DNA from 4 places in the Bradyrhizobium sp. 215_C5_N1_1 genome. Region 4 is predicted to be linked to each of the others. Evidence: riboswitches for the same ligand, from Rfam matches in the RefSeq annotation. Region 4 holds a riboswitch; each other region holds the start of a gene.

Region 1 (4,338 bases), 1.8 Mb from region 4:
CCACCCGGGCCTGCGCTTGATCGCATCGGAATCGCCGACCACGGAGAGCTGGAGCCACCGCATCGCGCTGTGTCTCCCGCATGAAGCCAGCGCCATGAGCGGTCGTACCGTGCTGACCGAGCTCGGCCCGGATGTCGAGGCGCTCCTGACGAGGGATCGCAGCGGCATCCTGTTCGACCTTGGCCTCGGAACGTTGCAGGTCGACGCTTGCATCCGTGTCAGCGATGCCGATGCCGTCGCCGCGCTCAGGAGCCGCACGGGCAAATCCGTGTTCGCGCCCGAAAGCGACGCCATGCGGATCATTCTGGCCGCCAATCCGCACCGCGTCTTCATCAGCCGCATCGGGCGCGCCGAGGTATTCCAGCCGATCCCGCCGCCGGGCGGGCGAAGCCCTGACGGCCCGCACACCCACGTCCTGCCAAAGCTGCTCGCGCATCGCCGCACCCATGCCGCCACCGAGCCGCTGCCTGAGGGGTGGATCCCCTGCGCGCATCTCTATCCGGCCCATCCGCTGCGCGATCAGCTCGGCCGCAAGCGCGCTTTTCGGCCGGATCTTCACGCAGCCTTCCAGGCGCTGCTCGAACTCTATGGGCTGCCGGAGCTGACGGCGTGCAAGAGGGCCGCGGTCGAAGCGATCGAGAAGGGGCGGGGACCTGAGATGGCGACGCTTCCGCCCGATCGCACGGCGCGCGCCACTGTTCGCGTGGCCTTGCGCCAATTGGCGGCCATGGAGCCGCACACCGCGACACTCGCCGCCTGGCTTGCCGCCTACGACCGTCGCGATCCAGCCGAGACTGAAGATCCCATGGAGGCTCTTCACTGAGTCAGACGTGATGCCGCGTTCCAACAAAATGTGCTACAAATCCCATAAGGAGATCGTTCCATGACTGTCACCATCCTGCCGCCCCACGCCGACCGTTTCCGCCTTCATCCGGTCACCTCGCGCCTTGCGCCGATGTTCTGCTTTGCGCTGCTGACGGTGTCATGCGCGCTCGCGAGCTTCGCGCTTGCCTGCGCGACGCCGTTTGCGGCGTTCGCCGTCGTCGCCGCCGCGATGCTGCCGATGCGTCCGGCGCTGCTCGTCGTCACCGGCGCCTGGCTCGTGAACCAGACCATCGGCTTCGGCGTGCTGCACTATCCCATCGATGGCAGCACCATCGCCTGGGGCTTTGTCATCGGTGCTGCCGCGTTGCTGTCGACGGCAGCGGCATCGACCGTTCTCCGCCTGCTGCCGCAGGGCCGCACGCCGCTGATGCTGGCCATCGCGCTCGTCGCCGCCTACGCCGCCTATGAGCTCGCGCTGCTTGCCGCGACGCCGTTCCTTGGCGGAGAGGGCGCGTTCACTGCGGCCATCGTGACGCGCATCGGGCTGACCAGCGCCGTCTGGCTCGCCGGCCTCGTCGCCGCCTGCGAGATCGTCCGCCTGGTCGATCCGTTCGGGCGCGCGATGCGGAACGCGTAATGCTGGATGTGCGTCATCCCAAGGGTTGCGCGAGCCCGGCGGGAATTCCCGCATTCCACAGGGAACAGGGCTCATGACCCGCAACGAATCGTTGACACCCGGCTGCATATGTCACCACATGTGGGCGTCACGGTTCCGCTGGATCGCAAGATTTAGTGGCTAAGAGGGAAGCCGGTGAACCGCGTGAGAGCGTGGAATTCCGGCGCTGCCCCCGCAACTGTCAGCAGCGAGCTGCTTCCGAACAATCGTCACTGGTGCCTTTCGCGCCGGGAAGACGGGAAGTGGGCGACGACCTGCGAGCCAGGAGACCTGCCGCGACGATCTGAACGTCCACGGGCGGGGTGTCCGGCGGTCGCTTGCATGCACCGCCCGGCAACTCTGCCGCCGGCGTTTCTGCAGCGTCCTTCCTTACAGCCCCGTTCAAACACAACGCGCGCATCACGGGGCCCATTGATGTCACTGAACCTGCACGACGCGGACACCGCTTCCGCACCCATCGTTCATTTGCGTCCACAATCGCTTGCGCTTGCTTCGAGCGAGCCGGCGATGCAGATCATCCGTCGCAACGGCAAGGTCTCGCCGTTCGATTCCGCCAAGATCGCGGTCGCCATGACCAAGGCTTTCCTTGCGGTCGAAGGCACCAGCGCGGTCGCCTCGCGCCGCGTCCATGAGAGCGTGGAGCAGCTGACGGCCGAAGTCGTCACTGCGTTGATGCGGCGGGCAGGCGAGGGACGCACCTTCCATATCGAGGACGTGCAGGACCAGGTCGAGCTCGCCTTGATGCGGAGCGAGCACCACAAGGTCGCACGCGCCTATGTGCTGTACCGCGAGGAGCGGTCGCGCCAGCGCGCCGAGGAGGCGGCCGCGGAAGCGACGCCCGCTGTCGCGCCGGCACTTCATGTCACGCTCGCCGACGGTTCGCGCGTTGGTCTCGACACCAAGCGGCTCGCGCTGATTATCGGCGAAGCCTGCGCCGGCCTCGACGGCGTTTCCGCGGCACCCGTGCTCACCGAGACCACCCGCAATCTCTACGACGGCATCAGCCAGGACGAACTGGCACTGGCCTCGATCATGGCCGCGCGCACGCTGGTCGAGCAGGAGCCGAACTACGCCTATGTCAGCGCGCGCCTGCTGCTGGACAAGCTGCGCGGCGAGGTGCTGTCCTACGTCCATGGCGTGCCGACGTCCGCCTCGCAGGCCGACATGACGATGCGCTACGTCGAATATTTCCCGGCCTATCTGAAGACCGGCATCGCTGCCGAACTGCTCGATCCTGAACTGGCCCGCTTCGACCTCGGCCGGATCGCGGCTGCACTCAAGCCCGAGCGCGACCTGAACTTCCAGTTCCTCGGGCTTCAGACGCTCTACGACCGCTACTTCCTGCACGTCCGAGGCAAGCGGATCGAATTGCCGCAGGCCTTCTTCATGCGCGTAGCGATGGGTCTTGCGGTTCGCGAGATCGACCGAGAGGCCAAGTCGATCGAGTTCTACGATCTGCTGTCATCGTTTGACTTCATGGCCTCGACGCCGACGCTGTTCAATTCGGGTACGCTGCGTCCGCAATTGTCGTCCTGCTTCCTCACGACGGTGTCCGACGACCTGGACGGCATCTTCAAGTCGATCAAGGACAACGCACTGCTGGCAAAATATTCCGGCGGCCTTGGCAACGACTGGACGCCGGTGCGTGGTCTCGGCGCCCACATCAAGGGCACCAACGGCGAGAGCCAGGGCATCATCCCGTTCCTGAAGGTTGCCAACGACACCGCGATTGCCGTCAACCAGGGCGGCAAGCGCAAGGGCGCGGTCTGCGCCTATCTGGAGACCTGGCACGTCGACATCGAGGAATTCCTCGACCTGCGCAAGAACACCGGCGACGACCGCCGCCGCACCCACGACATGAACACCGCCAATTGGGTGCCGGACCTGTTCATGCAGCGCGTCGATGCCGATGGCGAATGGACGCTGTTCTCGCCTGACGAGACGCCCGATTTGCACGATCTCTATGGCGAGGCGTTCAAGACGGCTTACGAGGCCTATGAGGCCAGGGCGAAAGCCGGCGGCATGCGCGTCTTCAAGACCGTGCGTGCGAGCGACCTCTGGCGTCGCATGCTGACCATGCTGTTCGAGACCGGTCATCCCTGGATCACCTTCAAGGACCCCTGCAATCTGCGTTCGCCGCAACGCCACGTGGGCGTGATCCATTCCTCGAACCTCTGCACCGAGATCACGCTCAACACCTCGGCCGACGAGGTCGCGGTCCGCAATCTCGGCTCCATCAACATGCTCAACCATGTCGGGCCCGATGGTGTCGACCAGGCCAAGCTGAAGCGGACGGTGACCACCGCCGTCCGGATGCTCGACAACGTCATCGACATCAATTTCTACACGATCCCCGAAGCGCGCCGCTCCAACATGCGTCATCGTCCCGTCGGGCTCGGCCTGATGGGATTTCAGGAAGCGCTTCAGGTCCAGCGCATTCCAACTGCGTCCGACACTGCCGTGATGTTTGCCGACACCAGCATGGAAGCAATCTCGTTCCACGCGATCGAAGCGTCGTCCGATCTCGCCGCGGAGCGCGGACGCTATCCGAGCTTCGAGGGCTCGCTGTGGTCGAAGGGCGTCTTGCCGCTCGACTCCATCCAGCTTCTCGCCGACGCGCGCGGTGGTCTCGACGTCGATCGCTCCGCAACACTCGACTGGGATCGCCTCCGCAAGAAGGTCACGTCCAGCGGCATGCGCAACTCGAACGTCATGGCGATCGCGCCAACGGCGACGATCTCCAACATCTGCGGCGTCTCGCAGTCGATCGAGCCGAACTATCAGAACCTGTTCGTGAAATCGAACATGTCCGGCGACTTCACGGTCGTGAACGAGTT
Region 2 (4,338 bases), 260 kb from region 4:
AGGTCGGAAAGGAGGACTGCCGCCGCGGAAGGAAACGACCTGATCCGGGGGAATAGCCATCGTGCTGGCCATGACGGCGAGACGTTCGAACGCCACGGGCCTGACATCACCGAGCGCGATGATCCCACCGACGCAGCAGAAGCCCATCCCGCACTTGTAGCCGCCGCTATGGGAGCCCGTTCCCTTCATGTCGGGACAACAATCGTCCATCGACATGTCGGCGTCGCCGCTCATGTGCATGGCCGTCTGCATGCCATCCGACGACATTGCGAGGTTCGCCGCGGACGCGCCAACCGGCAGCATCGCCAAGGATATGGCGATGGCGACTGCCAGGATGGTACGGACGAACTGCATCAATATCGACTTACCTTGTCGGGCCGGAACTCGGCCTCAGTAGCATACTCGGACACCAAAGGCAGTTATTGATCGTGGTCAAGCGTTCGTTACCCAGGCTCGTCCGGAGGCCGGGTTGGACGTTTCGACGCGGTCCTTCGGACTATCGTGCAAAACAGCAACACAAGGCCACCATCGACCGACCGGCCCGTCCAGCAGCCCGCGCGGATGTTGACGCGCTCATCCCCTGATGCCAGTTTCGTGATCGGTAGTGTCCGCAAGGACTCTTCAAGGGAATGCGGTGCGTCCACCTCAGTGGGCAATTCCGCGGCTGCCCCCGCAACTGTAGGCGGATAGCCGACGACCAAACGAACCACTGGAGCCCCGCTTGGGCCTCTGGGAAGGTGGTCGAAGGCGATGACCCGCGAGCCAGGAAACCTGCTACCAGCCATGGTCACGCGCGAACGCATTGGGCGGGGTGCCCTGATGTCGGACAAGTAGCCGGTGCATCCGCCGCCTGGGGCGAAGGTGGATGACTAAGGCAACCGCGGTGACGGTTTGTTTGCGTCGCCGCAGAGCGTTGTCGTGCAAAATCTTCATTTCCGTGCTGGCGCAAGGCCAGCGTTATCGCGTGCTTTCCTGATTACTCTGCTCTCGTCGGTGTCCTTGTCGTCCGCGGCGCTCGCGCAAAGCGCGGCGCAGGACAACCGCTCCCGGGAGGTCGGCCCGGTGATCGTGTCGCCGCCTGCGCCGCGACAGGCTCCTGCCGTCAGCCCCGGCACTCAGAAGCAGCGCGCGGCCCGGCGCGCCGCGGGACGCAATCGTGGCGCCCCTGCTGTCGCCGTTCCGGCCGCGCAAGCTCCGAGCGGGCCGGTACAGACGCCGCTCAATACGGCAGCCGTCACCGACGTCGGCTCCCGGCTCGGCATCACGGCGCGCGAGATGCCGGCGACCGTCGAGGTCATCGGTCAACAGACGATGCAGAACCTGGGCATCCGGACCACGACCGACGTCGCCAAGGCTGCAGTCGGCGTCACCGGCGGCGATGCGCCCGGCGCGCCCGCCATCTTCTCGATGCGTGGCTTTTCCGGCGACCAGATCTCCACGCTCTACAACGGAATCCCGATCGGGCCGTCGACCATGACCGGCCGTCCCATGGACGTGGCTGGTCTCCAGCAGGTCGAGATCATCAAGGGACCGGACTCGCTGGTGGCGGGCCTCGGTGCGACCGGCGGCGCCATCAACTACGTGAACAAGGCGCCGCACACCGGACCAATCGTCAACGACGCCTTCACTTCCTACGATTCCTTCAACGGCTATCGCGCCGGTTACGGATCGGGCGGCAGCACGCTGATCAACGGCCTCGACTACCGCTTCGACATCAGCCATTTCAACAACAAGGGCTTTATCGACGACACCTATTCGAAGCTCAGCAACGTCTCGGGCCAGCTGAACTATCGCGTCAACGAGAACCTGAGGATCTGGGGCGCGACCGAATACAGGCAGGACAACGACCGCTTCTACTGGGGGACGCCGCTGGTGCCGGCGAACGCGCCGGGCATCGTGCCGACGTATGGCGTCGTCTCCGGCCTCTGGAGCAACTATTACCTCGGCGGCGGCACGCCGGTCCCGGTCACCATCGACGCGCGCACGCTGACCACGAACTACAACGTGCTCGACAATCACAGCGGCGCCAACGAGCTCTGGCTGCGCAGCGGCTTTCAATGGGACATCACCAACAACATCTCGCTGAAGAGCCTGGTCTATGGCTATGACGCCCACCGGCACTGGTTCAACAACGAGATCTCGTCGTTTGACCAGACCGTAGGCAATTTCGCAGGCGCGCAGAGCATCTACCGCGAGCGCCTGGCGCTCGATCACGCGCAGCGGCTCTACGGCAACATCACCGACCTCACCGTCAATTCCAATCTCGGCGGAATGGACAATCGCTTCGTCGCCACCGTGGCGGCGAGCAGCAACCAGTTCAACGTCTCGCAGGACACGCTGTTCTTCAATGACTACGTCGACCTCCTCAATCCGGACCGCGGCCTCTACGGCCCGCGCAGCGACGAGAAGATCTACACCCATCTCGACACCGCCTCGCTGTCGTTCGAGGACCGGCTCAAGCTGACCTCGACCTTTGCGCTGATCGGCGGCATCCGTTTTGAGAATATCGAGCTGTCGCGGACCCGCTTCGACGAGAATGGCCTCCTGAAAGCCAACTATCCTTTCTCGAAGACGTTCAATCCGGTCACCGGACGCATCGGCTACACCTGGGACATCGCGCCCGGCGTGATGCTTTACAGCCAGTACGCGACGGCAGCCGACCCGACGGTGGCGAACATCTTCATCCTCAGGCCCACGACGCCGCTGCTGCTCACGACGTCGCGGACCTACGAGACCGGCGTGAAGCTGCTGTCGGCCGACAGGCGCGCGGAGGCCACGTTCTCGGCCTTCGACATCGAGCGCAAGAACGTCTACGTCCCCGAAAGCGGCATCCTCTTCAACGTCGCCGGCAAGATGGCCTCCAAGGGCGTCGAGATCGCCGCCGCGGTCAATCCGGTCGCGGGCCTGAAACTATGGGGCAACGTCGCCTTCGTGCAGTCGCGCTTCATCGACTTCACCTATGTCGACGGCAATGGCGACTTCCAGTCCTATTCGGGCAAGACGCCGCCCAACGTTCCCAACTTCATCGCCAACGCCGGCGCCTCCTATCGCTTCGACACGAAGCTGCCGGTCGAGATCGGCGGCCTCGTCCGTCACGTCGGCGACCGCTTCAACTTCCAGGACAATCTGGTCACGATGGACGCCTACACGATCTTCGACGCATACGCGTTCGTCGATATTCCAAAAGCCTATTTCCCGGGCGTCGACCAGACCCGGATCAGCTTTCGCGTGAGGAACCTGACCAACAAGCTCTACGCGGCCTGGGGCGATCCGGGTTACACCGACCAGATCATCCTGGGCGCGCCGCGCAGCTACGAGATCGCGGCTTCGTTCAAGTGGTAGTCGCGGATCACCTCGCCCGCGCCGTGGCAGGAGTTGTCACGCGACAGTAGGACGCAATCGCAAATCGATTGCGCCGTTGAAGCCGCAGGTCTCGAGAGCTATCGATCAACGAGACCTGTCTTCCATCGGGAGGAACGCATGAGCACCATCACCGGCGGTTGTCACTGCGGCGCGATCCGCTATCAGGTCGAGGGCGAAGCGATCGTGCACGCGCTGTGTCACTGCCGCGATTGCAGGCTTCACGCGGGCGCTCCCGTCGTCGGCTGGACGATGTACGCGGACGATGCCGTCAAGGTGACCAAGGGCGAGCCCAAGGTGTATCACTCCTCGGAAAATGCCCGGCGGCACTTTTGCGGCGACTGCGGAACCGGCCTGTTTTATGTCAATGCCGACATGTTGCCCGGGGTCATCGACGTCCAGAGCGCGACCTACGACGATCCCGATGCCGTACCGGCGACGATGCACATCCAGGTCGCAGAGCGCCTTCGATGGATGGAGCGCGCGCACGAACTGCCGACATTCGACCGCTATCCTCCGCCACCGTAGCGGCGCGCGCGAAGCGTTCGCCGTCTAGATGGAACCGCACAAGCACCATCTTGCAACGACCGGACGATTTCACGTACATTCATCGGCGTGGGGACGAAGCAGACTCCCCGTGAGACCTCGGTCCAAGCTCTGCGCAGCACGCCATTCGTGGAGCTTGCGCATGGATACCGAACGCCACCCTCCTCTCCGCCATACCGTTGCCATCCTCTCCCGCGGCGATGCAGCCGCGCGCCGGGACGCGACGGCGCAAAACAGCCGCTTCGTTCGCGTTTTCGAAGCACTCGCCGCGGTCGGCATCGAAGCCCGGCCGGTGATCTACGACGAGATTTTCGCCGACGCCGCGCGCGATCAACTGCTCGCCGTCGATGGCGTGCTCGTCTGGGTCGATCCGATCCATCAAGGCAAGACGCGCGAGGCCCTCGACCCGCTGCTTCGCGACGTTGCGGCGCA
Region 3 (4,338 bases), 1.8 Mb from region 4:
TCTTCGCCAGTACGGCGACAGTGATCGGTCGCCAGCACCAGGCGATGATCATTTCGGGCATCGTCACCATCCTCGCGGCGGTGGTCGGATTTGCTTTCGCGCTCCTCGTCTCCAGTGGCATCACGCGACCGGTGCGGCTGTTGCTCGCCGGCACCCGCGAGGTCGAGGCGGGCCGCTTCGACAAGACCATCACGGTCTCGACCCAGGACGAGATCGGCGAACTCGCCGCCGCCTTCAATCGCATGATCGAGCAGCTGCGGCACAACGAGCGGATCCGTGAGACCTTTGGCCGCTATATCGATCCCAAGGTGGCGCAGGGGCTGATCGACCGCCCGGAGGTCGCCATCGACGGCCAGCGCCGGGTGATGACCATCATGTTCTCCGACATGAGCGGCTTCACCTCGATGAGCGAGGGCATGACCCCGCGCGGCCTCGTCAAGGTCATGAACCACTATTTCACGGTGATGTCCGCGCCGATCCGGAGCCATCGCGGCGTCATCGATAAATATATCGGCGATGCCATCATGGCCTATTGGGGCCCTCCCTTCATTGAGGAGGACGAGCCGGCGCTGTTCGCCTGCTACGCCGCCATCGATATGGCCGATGAGGTGCCGGCGTTGCAGAAGCAATTGCCTGACCTGCTCGGCATCCGCGCCATGCCAGGCCCTTGTGATCTGCGCATTGGGATTGCCACCGGCGAGGTCCTGACCGGCAGCATCGGCTCCGAGCTGATGATGAGCTTTACGGTGATGGGCGACGCCGTGAACCTCGCCTCGCGTCTCGAGCTGGTCAACAAGATCTACGGCACGCGGATCCTGATCGCGCAGGCCACGGCGGACGCGATCGGCTCGAACCTCGAGCTGCGCGAGATCGATCGTCTGGCGGTGGCCGGCCAAAGCGCATCGCAGGCCATTTTCGAGGTGATGAGCAAGGCGCACGGGCTCAGCGTCCCGCAGGAGAGCCTGCGCGCGCGCTACGCCGAAGGCCTCGCCGCCTACCGCGCGCAGCGCTTCGACGAGGCTCGCGCCGCGTTCAATGCAGCGCTCGAAGCCGTGCCCGGCGACGGTCCCTCGCGCACGCTGCTCGGCCGCATCGCGCAGTTCGAGGCCAATCCGCCGGACGCAGCTTGGGATGGTGCCTGGCGGCTGGAGCAGAAATAGCCGTTCTTGCTGGGCTTGCACCGCCCTTGCTGGAAAAAACGTTTCTACTCGATAACGATGTTCGCCGTGACCTATTTCTCAGGCTTAGGTTTGACGTCCCTTGTGGCGTTTGATGGGGACACGCCGATGACAGAACTTCATGACAGGCTGGAACGGTTCGAGACGCTCACCGCCGAATGCGAGCTGATTGCCAAGCTCGCCACCGACAGCACCAAGCGCGAGTTCTATCTGAGACTCTCGGAGCAGTATCGTCAGCTGGCGGTGGATATGCGGAAGGCGATCGCGACCAAGGCCGCGGCCTGACGCCGCCTGCAATCCGTTCTTAATGTTTGGCGCGCATCCTTTGAGGATGCGAGCGTCGCGATCATGATTGCTCGCATTGGGAATGCCGAGGTCCGTTGCGGTGCAGCGCATCTCGCTGACGTCGCTTTGCCGCTCCTCACCAGGGCAATCCCATGCGCCTTCTCGCAGTCCTCATCTTCGCGCTCATGACGGCCGCCTGCAACCAGGAGCAGGACATCACCGGCTCGACCCCGGTCTGTGCGATGCGGAACTACAGCTCCTACAATCCCCGCGACATGAACCAGTGCGTTGCCGCCTGCAAGGCGTGCGACCACGGCAACACCGTCACCTGCACCACGTCATGCACCCTCAAGGGTGCCCACTGAGCGGCGGCGCTGGCTGGAGCTAGCGCTGAGGGTGCTCGGGCACCGGAACGATTCACATGGGTTAGTCATTGAAGCGGCAGGCAGGACGCGGAGTCCTATGGAATGGGTATGCTCGATCCCGGTCGGTTCCTGGTGTCGTGCTCGCATTGCGATGCAAGCCCGATGGCGGCCAACGTCAAACGTTCGAGCTGGTCTTCGTCGCCGCACGAGGTCCGCTTCGTATGCCCGCGCTGTCGCTGCGAGGAGACCGCCATCATCTCGGCCTCCGGTGAGCTGACCCCGATCCGACGCATCGACGCTCCGCTGCGCGACGTCACCGCGGCCTGGGCTCAGGCCCAGCGGCCAAGAGGTCGGGCGTAGCCCGCCCGTCACAGGGCCAAGAGGGCGGGCGTAGTCAGCTCTGCGCAAGTTTTGGAACCCGGCCTACGCCGACGCGTTTCCGCTCCGACATCAACGCATCGAGGCCCTGCGAATGATCAGCGAGCATTTCGACACCCGCACCCGGATCAACATGAAGCTGGCGCTGGATCGGGTCTGCCGCAATCGCCCGGTCGGCGAGGACCATTGCTTTCGCAGGTCCGTTGCCGAGAACATCATCCGCTGCGCGCTCACGGGCCGCACCGGCATCGGCCAACTCGTCGATGCCGGCGAGCGGGCGATGATCAGGACGCGTTCGGAGCGGGAGCCGGCCTGATTGCGCCAGCTCAATCTCCGGTGCGGTGCTTTGACCGCCATGCAACCGGCCGATTGACTCTCCGCTTGCCTGCCCCCTAGATTGGTCGGTGACGGTTCTCCTCACGGAGATCAAAAGGGAACGTGGTGCGAGGTTTTCCCGATACCGGGATATTCTCAACGCCACGGCTGCCCCCGCAACTGTAAGCGGTGAATCTTTCGTCATATGCCACTGGGAATCTCGGTCCTGGGAAGGCGACGTAAGGTAACGACCCGCGAGCCAGGAGACCTGCCGTCAGCCGTGGTCACACGCGAAGATGTCGGTCGGGGAGTACAGACATTAGCTTCACCGGAGCAATCGAACGCTCCGCCGTGAAACCTCGTTCGCTGTGACGTGCCACTGACGTCATACCGAGGTTACAAGAGTGTCCCGTAATGTCTTTGCCGCCAGGCGCTTCCGCGCCGGCCTTGTCGCGTTCGTTTCCCTGTATTCGCTCGATCTGTCCATTGCCCAGGCCCAGCAGTCGGCATCGCCCGATCTGCTGCCGCCGGTCGAGGTCGCGCCGACCGAGCGTCCGGCCAAGCCGCGAGCCGCGCGGCCTGCGCCCGACCAGCCCGAGCAGCGGCGCGTCGCTCGGGTGCCGAAGCCCGGGCTGGTGCCGGCGTCGCCCCCGGTTGCCGGGGTATCCGCCGCCAACCTGTTTCCGACGGTCGTCGTCAGTCCGACGGGTATCGTCACTCCGACCAATCTGGTTGCGAGCTCGGTGACGGTTCTGACCGCCAGAGACATGGAGCGCGATCAGCGCCGGACCGCATCCGATGCACTGAGCGCGGTTCCCGGCCTCAACCTCGTGCAGACCGGCGGCCCCGGCGGACAGACGTCGATCTTCATGCGCGGAACGAATTCCAACCACACCAAGGTCCTGATCGACGGCATCGACGTCAGCGATCCCAGCAACCCGAACCGTTCGTTTGATTTCGGCCAGTTGCTCACCTCCGACATTCAGCAGATCGAAGTCCTGCGCGGTCCGCAGGGCGGTCTCTACGGCGCAGACGCGCTGGGTGGCGTGATCTCCATCGTGACGAAGAAGGGTGACGGTCCCGCCCGCGCGACCGGCTCGGTCGAGGGAGGCTCGTTCGGAACGTTCAACCAGACCGCAGGCCTGAGCGGTTCACAGGACCACTTCAACTATGCCTTCAACGTTGCGCATTTCCACGCGAACGACGTGCCGGTGACACCGGTCGAATTGCTGCCGCCGGGGCAGAAGGCGATCGGCAACTATTACGACAACATGACCTATTCGACGAAGCTTGGCGTCGAATTGAGCGAAAACCTGACGCTCAATAGCGTGGCGCGGTACACCGACGCCACCCTGCGCTTTACCGGAGACACCTTCGATCCCGTCACATCCGCGAGCTTTCCCGCGGCCGCGCAAAGCACGCAGACGGTGCACCAGCTCTTCACGCGCGGGGAGGCGGTCTGGTCCGCTCTCGACGACCGGATGAAGAGCTATTTCGGCGTCAACTACACCAATCACTGGAACTACAACATCTCGCCCGGCGACGCGATGGCCACGATCACGACCGGCGACCGCGTCAAGTATGATTGGCACACCACGACCCAGCTCGCGCCCAACAACAATGTCATCATTGGCGCGGAGCATGAGACCGAAACACTGCAAACGGCGACGGTTTCGGCGCAAAACGTTAACAAGGCCGGATATATGGAGCTGCAGTCCCAGTTCCGGGATCGCATCTTCTTCACGGCCAATGTCCGGCAGGACGACAACGAGCGGTTTGGAGAGCATCCGACCTTTCGTCTGGCGTCTGCCGTGATC
Region 4 (4,338 bases):
GCGCACCAGGATGCCGCGCGCCTGCGACAGCGTGCGCTCGATATAGGTGTCGACCGACAACGGATGCCGCAGCTCCGCGAGATTGGCGAGCCGCAGCGACGGCAGGCTGTTGCGGCCGCGCCGCCAGCCGGCCGCGAACGCGGCAAGGTCGGAATCCGAGTACGAGAGCACCACGAGATCGGCCGGGTCCTGGCCGATGTCCCTTGGCGTCGCGGTCTCCTCGAGACCGCGGCTCTCGCGGAAGACGACGTGCATCAGATACCAGATCCTGAAAGCCCAAGTCCTGCCTTGATCGCGGCCTCGTCGATATCGCCGTGCTCACCGATCACGACGAGCTTCGACTGCCTGAGAGCTGCGCCCCAAGGCTTGTCGAACTGGTGGCGCACGCGCTCGCCGACCGCCTGCAGCAACAGGCGCATCGGCTTGCCCGCGACCGCGATATAGCCCTTGACGCGCAGCACGTTCTGCTCACGCGAAAGACGCTGCACCGACGCGACCAGTGCGTCGATGTCGCTGATTTCAGGAAGATCGATCACGACGGAGGCGAAATCGTCGTGCTCGTGATCCTCCTCGCCGTCGTGATGCGAGGGGCGCGCGGCGAGATCATTCTCTGCGGCAGCGCCGAGGCCGAGGATGACGCGCGCATCGATCGCGCCATCGGTGACGGATAGCATCGGCACCCGGCGCGGCATCTCGGCGGTAATGGCGGCCTTGGCGGCTTCGATCCCTGCAGGCCCAGCAAGATCGGCCTTGGTCAGCAGCACGATGTCGGCGCAGGCGATCTGGTCCTCGAACACTTCCGACAGCGGCGTCTCGTGATCGAGATTTTCATCCGCGGCGCGCTGCGCTTCCACCGCAGCCGGGTCCGGCGCAAAACGGCCGGCGGCAACAGCTTCGGCATCGGCCAGCGCGATCACACCATCGACCGTGATCCGCGAGCGGATCTCCGGCCAGTCGAACGCCTTCAGCAGCGGCTTCGGCAGCGCCAGGCCCGAGGTCTCGATCAGGATGTGATCGGGCCGCACCGGCCGCGCCAAAAGCTTTTCCATGGTTGGAATGAAATCGTCGGCAACGGTGCAGCAGATGCAGCCATTGGCGAGCTCGACGATGTTCTCTTCCGGGCAATTGGCATCGGCGCAGGATTTCAGGATCTCGCCGTCGACGCCCTCGCTGCCGAATTCGTTGACGAGCACCGCGAGCTTCTTGCCGTCAGGGTTTGCGAGCAGATGCTGGATCAGCGTCGTCTTGCCGGAGCCGAGAAAACCGGTGACCACCGTCACAGGGACTTTTGCGAGCGAGTTCATTCGGCGGCCTCCGGCAACACGGCAATGGGGGGAATGCGGGCAAGCGACTGCTTGCGGAAGATTTCGGGACGGCTGCGCCAGGGCACGAGGCCGTCGGGCGCGGCGGCATAGGCCGCAGCACCCGCGACCACATCGCTCGCATGGGCCTCTGACAGACGGCCATAGACATAGGACCAGCGGCCGGGCGCGCTGAGCGCAACCGAGCAACCCTGGCTGCATGCCGACAGGCATTCAACGGGAACCACATTGACGCCCTCGGGCACGCCGACGTCGAGGATCGCACCATGCAGGCGCTTCCCGGGCGTCGTCTCACCCTCGTCGAGCGTCTGGCCGGCACGGCAGGTAATACAGACGTGAAGTGTGACGGTCATCGCCTCTTCCAGGATAAACAGCGGGAGGCGAAGAGGCACACGGACCATTCCCCCGAAGGTCCGTTTCCCCGTCGCGGAACACCCCGTCCGCCGGTCCAAAACTCGTCCGCGCTGGCAGGTCTCCCGGCTTGCGGAGCAGGGCTTTTGGCCCTTCGATCCCCGCCTTCCCGATCCCCTCGGGGATCAGTGGCTTCGGGCATCTCTCCGGTCACGGTCGCGGGGGCGGCTGCAGTTTGGAGCCGAATCTTGTCGATTCGGACCCTATCGCATTCCCTCTTCGCCTGTCATAGGACAGGAACCAACGCCGGGCCACCATTTGCCCCCGGCCGCCTCTTGTCAAGCCGAAGGACCCTGTCAGATGACGCCTGAACCGGATACCCAAACGGCCGAGGAAACCGACGCCCGCCACGCCGCGAAAATGGCGAAAATCAAGGTCGCCCGCGACAAGATCATGGCGACCAAGAGCGGCGAGAAGGGCCTCATCATCGTCCACACCGGCGCCGGCAAGGGCAAGTCCTCCTCCGCTTTCGGCATGATCGTCCGCTGCGTCGCCCATGGCTTCCCCTGCGCGGTCGTGCAGTTCATCAAGGGCGCCTGGGACACCGGCGAACGGCGCCTGCTCACCGGCCATTTCGGCGAGCTCTGCCAGTTCCATGCGATGGGTGAAGGTTTCACCTGGGAGACGCAGGACCGCGCCCGCGACATCGCCGCAGCGCAGGCCGGCTGGGCGAAGGCCAAGGAGCTGATCTCAGATTCCAATCTGCGCATGGTCGTGCTCGACGAGATCAACATCGCGCTACGCTACGACTATCTCGACATCGCCGAGGTCGTCGAATTCCTGAAAACGCATAAGCCACCGATGACACATGTCGTGCTCACTGGGCGCAACGCCAAGGACGAGCTGATCGAGATCGCCGATCTCGTCACCGAGATGACGATGGTGAAGCACCCCTTCCGCTCCGGCATCAAGGCGCAAGCCGGCGTCGAGTTCTGACGACGCCAAGTACTGAAACACCATGGCGCGCGCATTGATGATCCAGGGGGCCGGCTCCGACGTGGGCAAGTCGCTCATCGTCGCAGGCCTCGCGCGCGCCTTCACGCGGCGCGGCCTGCGCGTTCTGCCTTTCAAGCCGCAGAACATGTCGAACAACGCGGCCGTCACCGTCGACGGCGGCGAGATCGGCCGGGCGCAGGCGCTGCAGGCACTGGCCGCCGGCGTCGAGCCGCACACCGACATGAACCCGGTGCTGCTGAAGCCCGAGACCGATGTCGGCGCACAAATCATCGTCCAGGGAAAGCGAATCGCGACCGCACGGGCGCGTGAATATGCGGCGATGAAGCCGTCGTTGATGGGCGCGGTGCTGGAGAGTTTCGAGCGGCTGAAGGCGCGCGCCGATCTGGTGCTGGTCGAAGGCGCCGGCAGCCCGGCCGAGGTCAACCTGCGCAAGGCCGACATCGCCAACATGGGCTTTGCGCGCAAGGCCGACGTGCCGGTCGTGCTGGTCGGCGACATCGACCGCGGCGGCGTCATCGCCCAGCTCGTCGGCATCAAGACGGTGATCGACCCTGACGATGCCGCGATGATCCAGGGCTTTGTCATCAACAAGTTTCGCGGCGATCCCTCGCTGTTCGACGACGGCTACAAGCTGATCGAGCAGAAGACCGCGTGGCGCGGCCTTGGCGTGCTGCCCTGGTTCGCGCGCGCCGGCGAGCTGCCGGCCGAGGATGCGCTGGGCCTAAGCGATGCGCGCAAGCCGGGCCAGTGCAAGATCGCCTGCCTCGCGCTGTCCCGGATCGCCAATTTCGATGATCTCGATCCGCTGAAACTCGAGCCTGGCGTCGATCTCGTGATGGTGCGGCCGGGCGAAGCTATCCCCGGCGACATCCGCCTCGTCATCATCCCCGGCTCAAAGTCCACCCGCGGCGATCTCGCCTTCCTGCGCGCGCAGGGCTGGGACATCGATCTCCTGGCGCATCACCGCCGCGGCGGCCATGTGCTTGGCCTCTGCGGCGGCTATCAGATGCTCGGACGCAGCGTCGCCGACCCCGATGGCATCGAAGGCCCTGCCGGCGACACGCCCGGCCTCGGACTTCTGGACGTCGCGACAATGATGAGCCCGCAGAAGACGCTGACGCGCGTCGCGGCCGTGCATGCCGCCACGGACCAGCCTATCGAGGCCTACGAAATCCACATCGGCCGCACCGATGGGCCGGATCGCGCGCGCCCGTTTGCGAAACTGAACGGCGAGCCCGAAGGCGCGATCTCGCGCGATGGCCGCGTGCAAGGCAGCTATTTGCACGGCCTGTTCACGTCGGATGATTTCCGCAAGGCGTATCTCGCAAAGCTCGACATTCCGGCAGGCGACGAGCCTTATCACAGCAGGGTCGAGAGCGCGCTCGACGCCCTCGCCGACCACATCGAACAGCATCTCGACGTCGGCGGCCTGCTCGCGCTAGCGCGCTAGCGCCTCGGCAAGGCGCGTCCATTCGGCTTCGCTGCCCGGAAGCCCGAGGCGCAGCCATGCCGGCTGTTTCGCGAATACGCGCGACCAGATTTGGCTACGCGCCAGTTTCTCCTGCGCAGCAAGCGCATCAGGCGTCTCGTAGAGACGAAACAGCGGTGCATCGCCGACGAGCCGCCAGCCTTGCGACTGCACGATGTC

What was found. A riboswitch is a leader RNA that binds a small molecule or an ion and turns the genes downstream of it on or off. The one in region 4 is predicted to bind cobalamin.
Region 1: another riboswitch for cobalamin. It lies ahead of AB7G19_RS20480 (ribonucleoside-diphosphate reductase subunit alpha); the one in region 4 lies ahead of AB7G19_RS29150 (DUF1636 family protein).
Region 2: another riboswitch for cobalamin. It lies ahead of AB7G19_RS30370 (TonB-dependent receptor); the one in region 4 lies ahead of AB7G19_RS29150 (DUF1636 family protein).
Region 3: another riboswitch for cobalamin. It lies ahead of AB7G19_RS20465 (TonB-dependent receptor domain-containing protein); the one in region 4 lies ahead of AB7G19_RS29150 (DUF1636 family protein).

Annotation. Positions count from the first base shown of each region.
Region 1 covers NZ_CP197228.1:4,251,079-4,255,416, forward strand. The annotation lists gene AB7G19_RS20470 (DUF6925 family protein) at 1-823, shown strand, start outside; gene AB7G19_RS20475 (hypothetical protein) at 884-1,462, shown strand; cobalamin riboswitch at 1,576-1,793, shown strand; gene AB7G19_RS20480 (ribonucleoside-diphosphate reductase subunit alpha) at 1,916-4,338, shown strand, end outside.
Region 2 covers NZ_CP197228.1:6,299,245-6,303,582, forward strand. The annotation lists gene AB7G19_RS30365 (hypothetical protein) at 1-354, opposite strand, end outside; cobalamin riboswitch at 586-793, shown strand; gene AB7G19_RS30370 (TonB-dependent receptor) at 994-3,342, shown strand; gene AB7G19_RS30375 (GFA family protein) at 3,481-3,888, shown strand; gene AB7G19_RS30380 (Cj0069 family protein) at 4,049-4,338, shown strand, end outside.
Region 3 covers NZ_CP197228.1:4,245,828-4,250,165, forward strand. The annotation lists gene AB7G19_RS20440 (adenylate/guanylate cyclase domain-containing protein) at 1-1,160, shown strand, start outside; gene AB7G19_RS20445 (hypothetical protein) at 1,287-1,463, shown strand; gene AB7G19_RS20450 (hypothetical protein) at 1,616-1,828, shown strand; gene AB7G19_RS20455 (hypothetical protein) at 1,931-2,188, shown strand; gene AB7G19_RS20460 (hypothetical protein) at 2,301-2,522, shown strand; cobalamin riboswitch at 2,598-2,811, shown strand; gene AB7G19_RS20465 (TonB-dependent receptor domain-containing protein) at 2,926-4,338, shown strand, end outside.
Region 4 covers NZ_CP197228.1:6,039,020-6,043,357, forward strand. The annotation lists gene cobN (cobaltochelatase subunit CobN) at 1-255, opposite strand, end outside; gene cobW (cobalamin biosynthesis protein CobW) at 255-1,304, opposite strand; gene AB7G19_RS29150 (DUF1636 family protein) at 1,301-1,675, opposite strand; cobalamin riboswitch at 1,772-1,993, opposite strand; gene cobO (cob(I)yrinic acid a,c-diamide adenosyltransferase) at 2,034-2,669, shown strand; gene AB7G19_RS29160 (cobyric acid synthase) at 2,692-4,140, shown strand; gene cobD (threonine-phosphate decarboxylase CobD) at 4,129-4,338, opposite strand, start outside.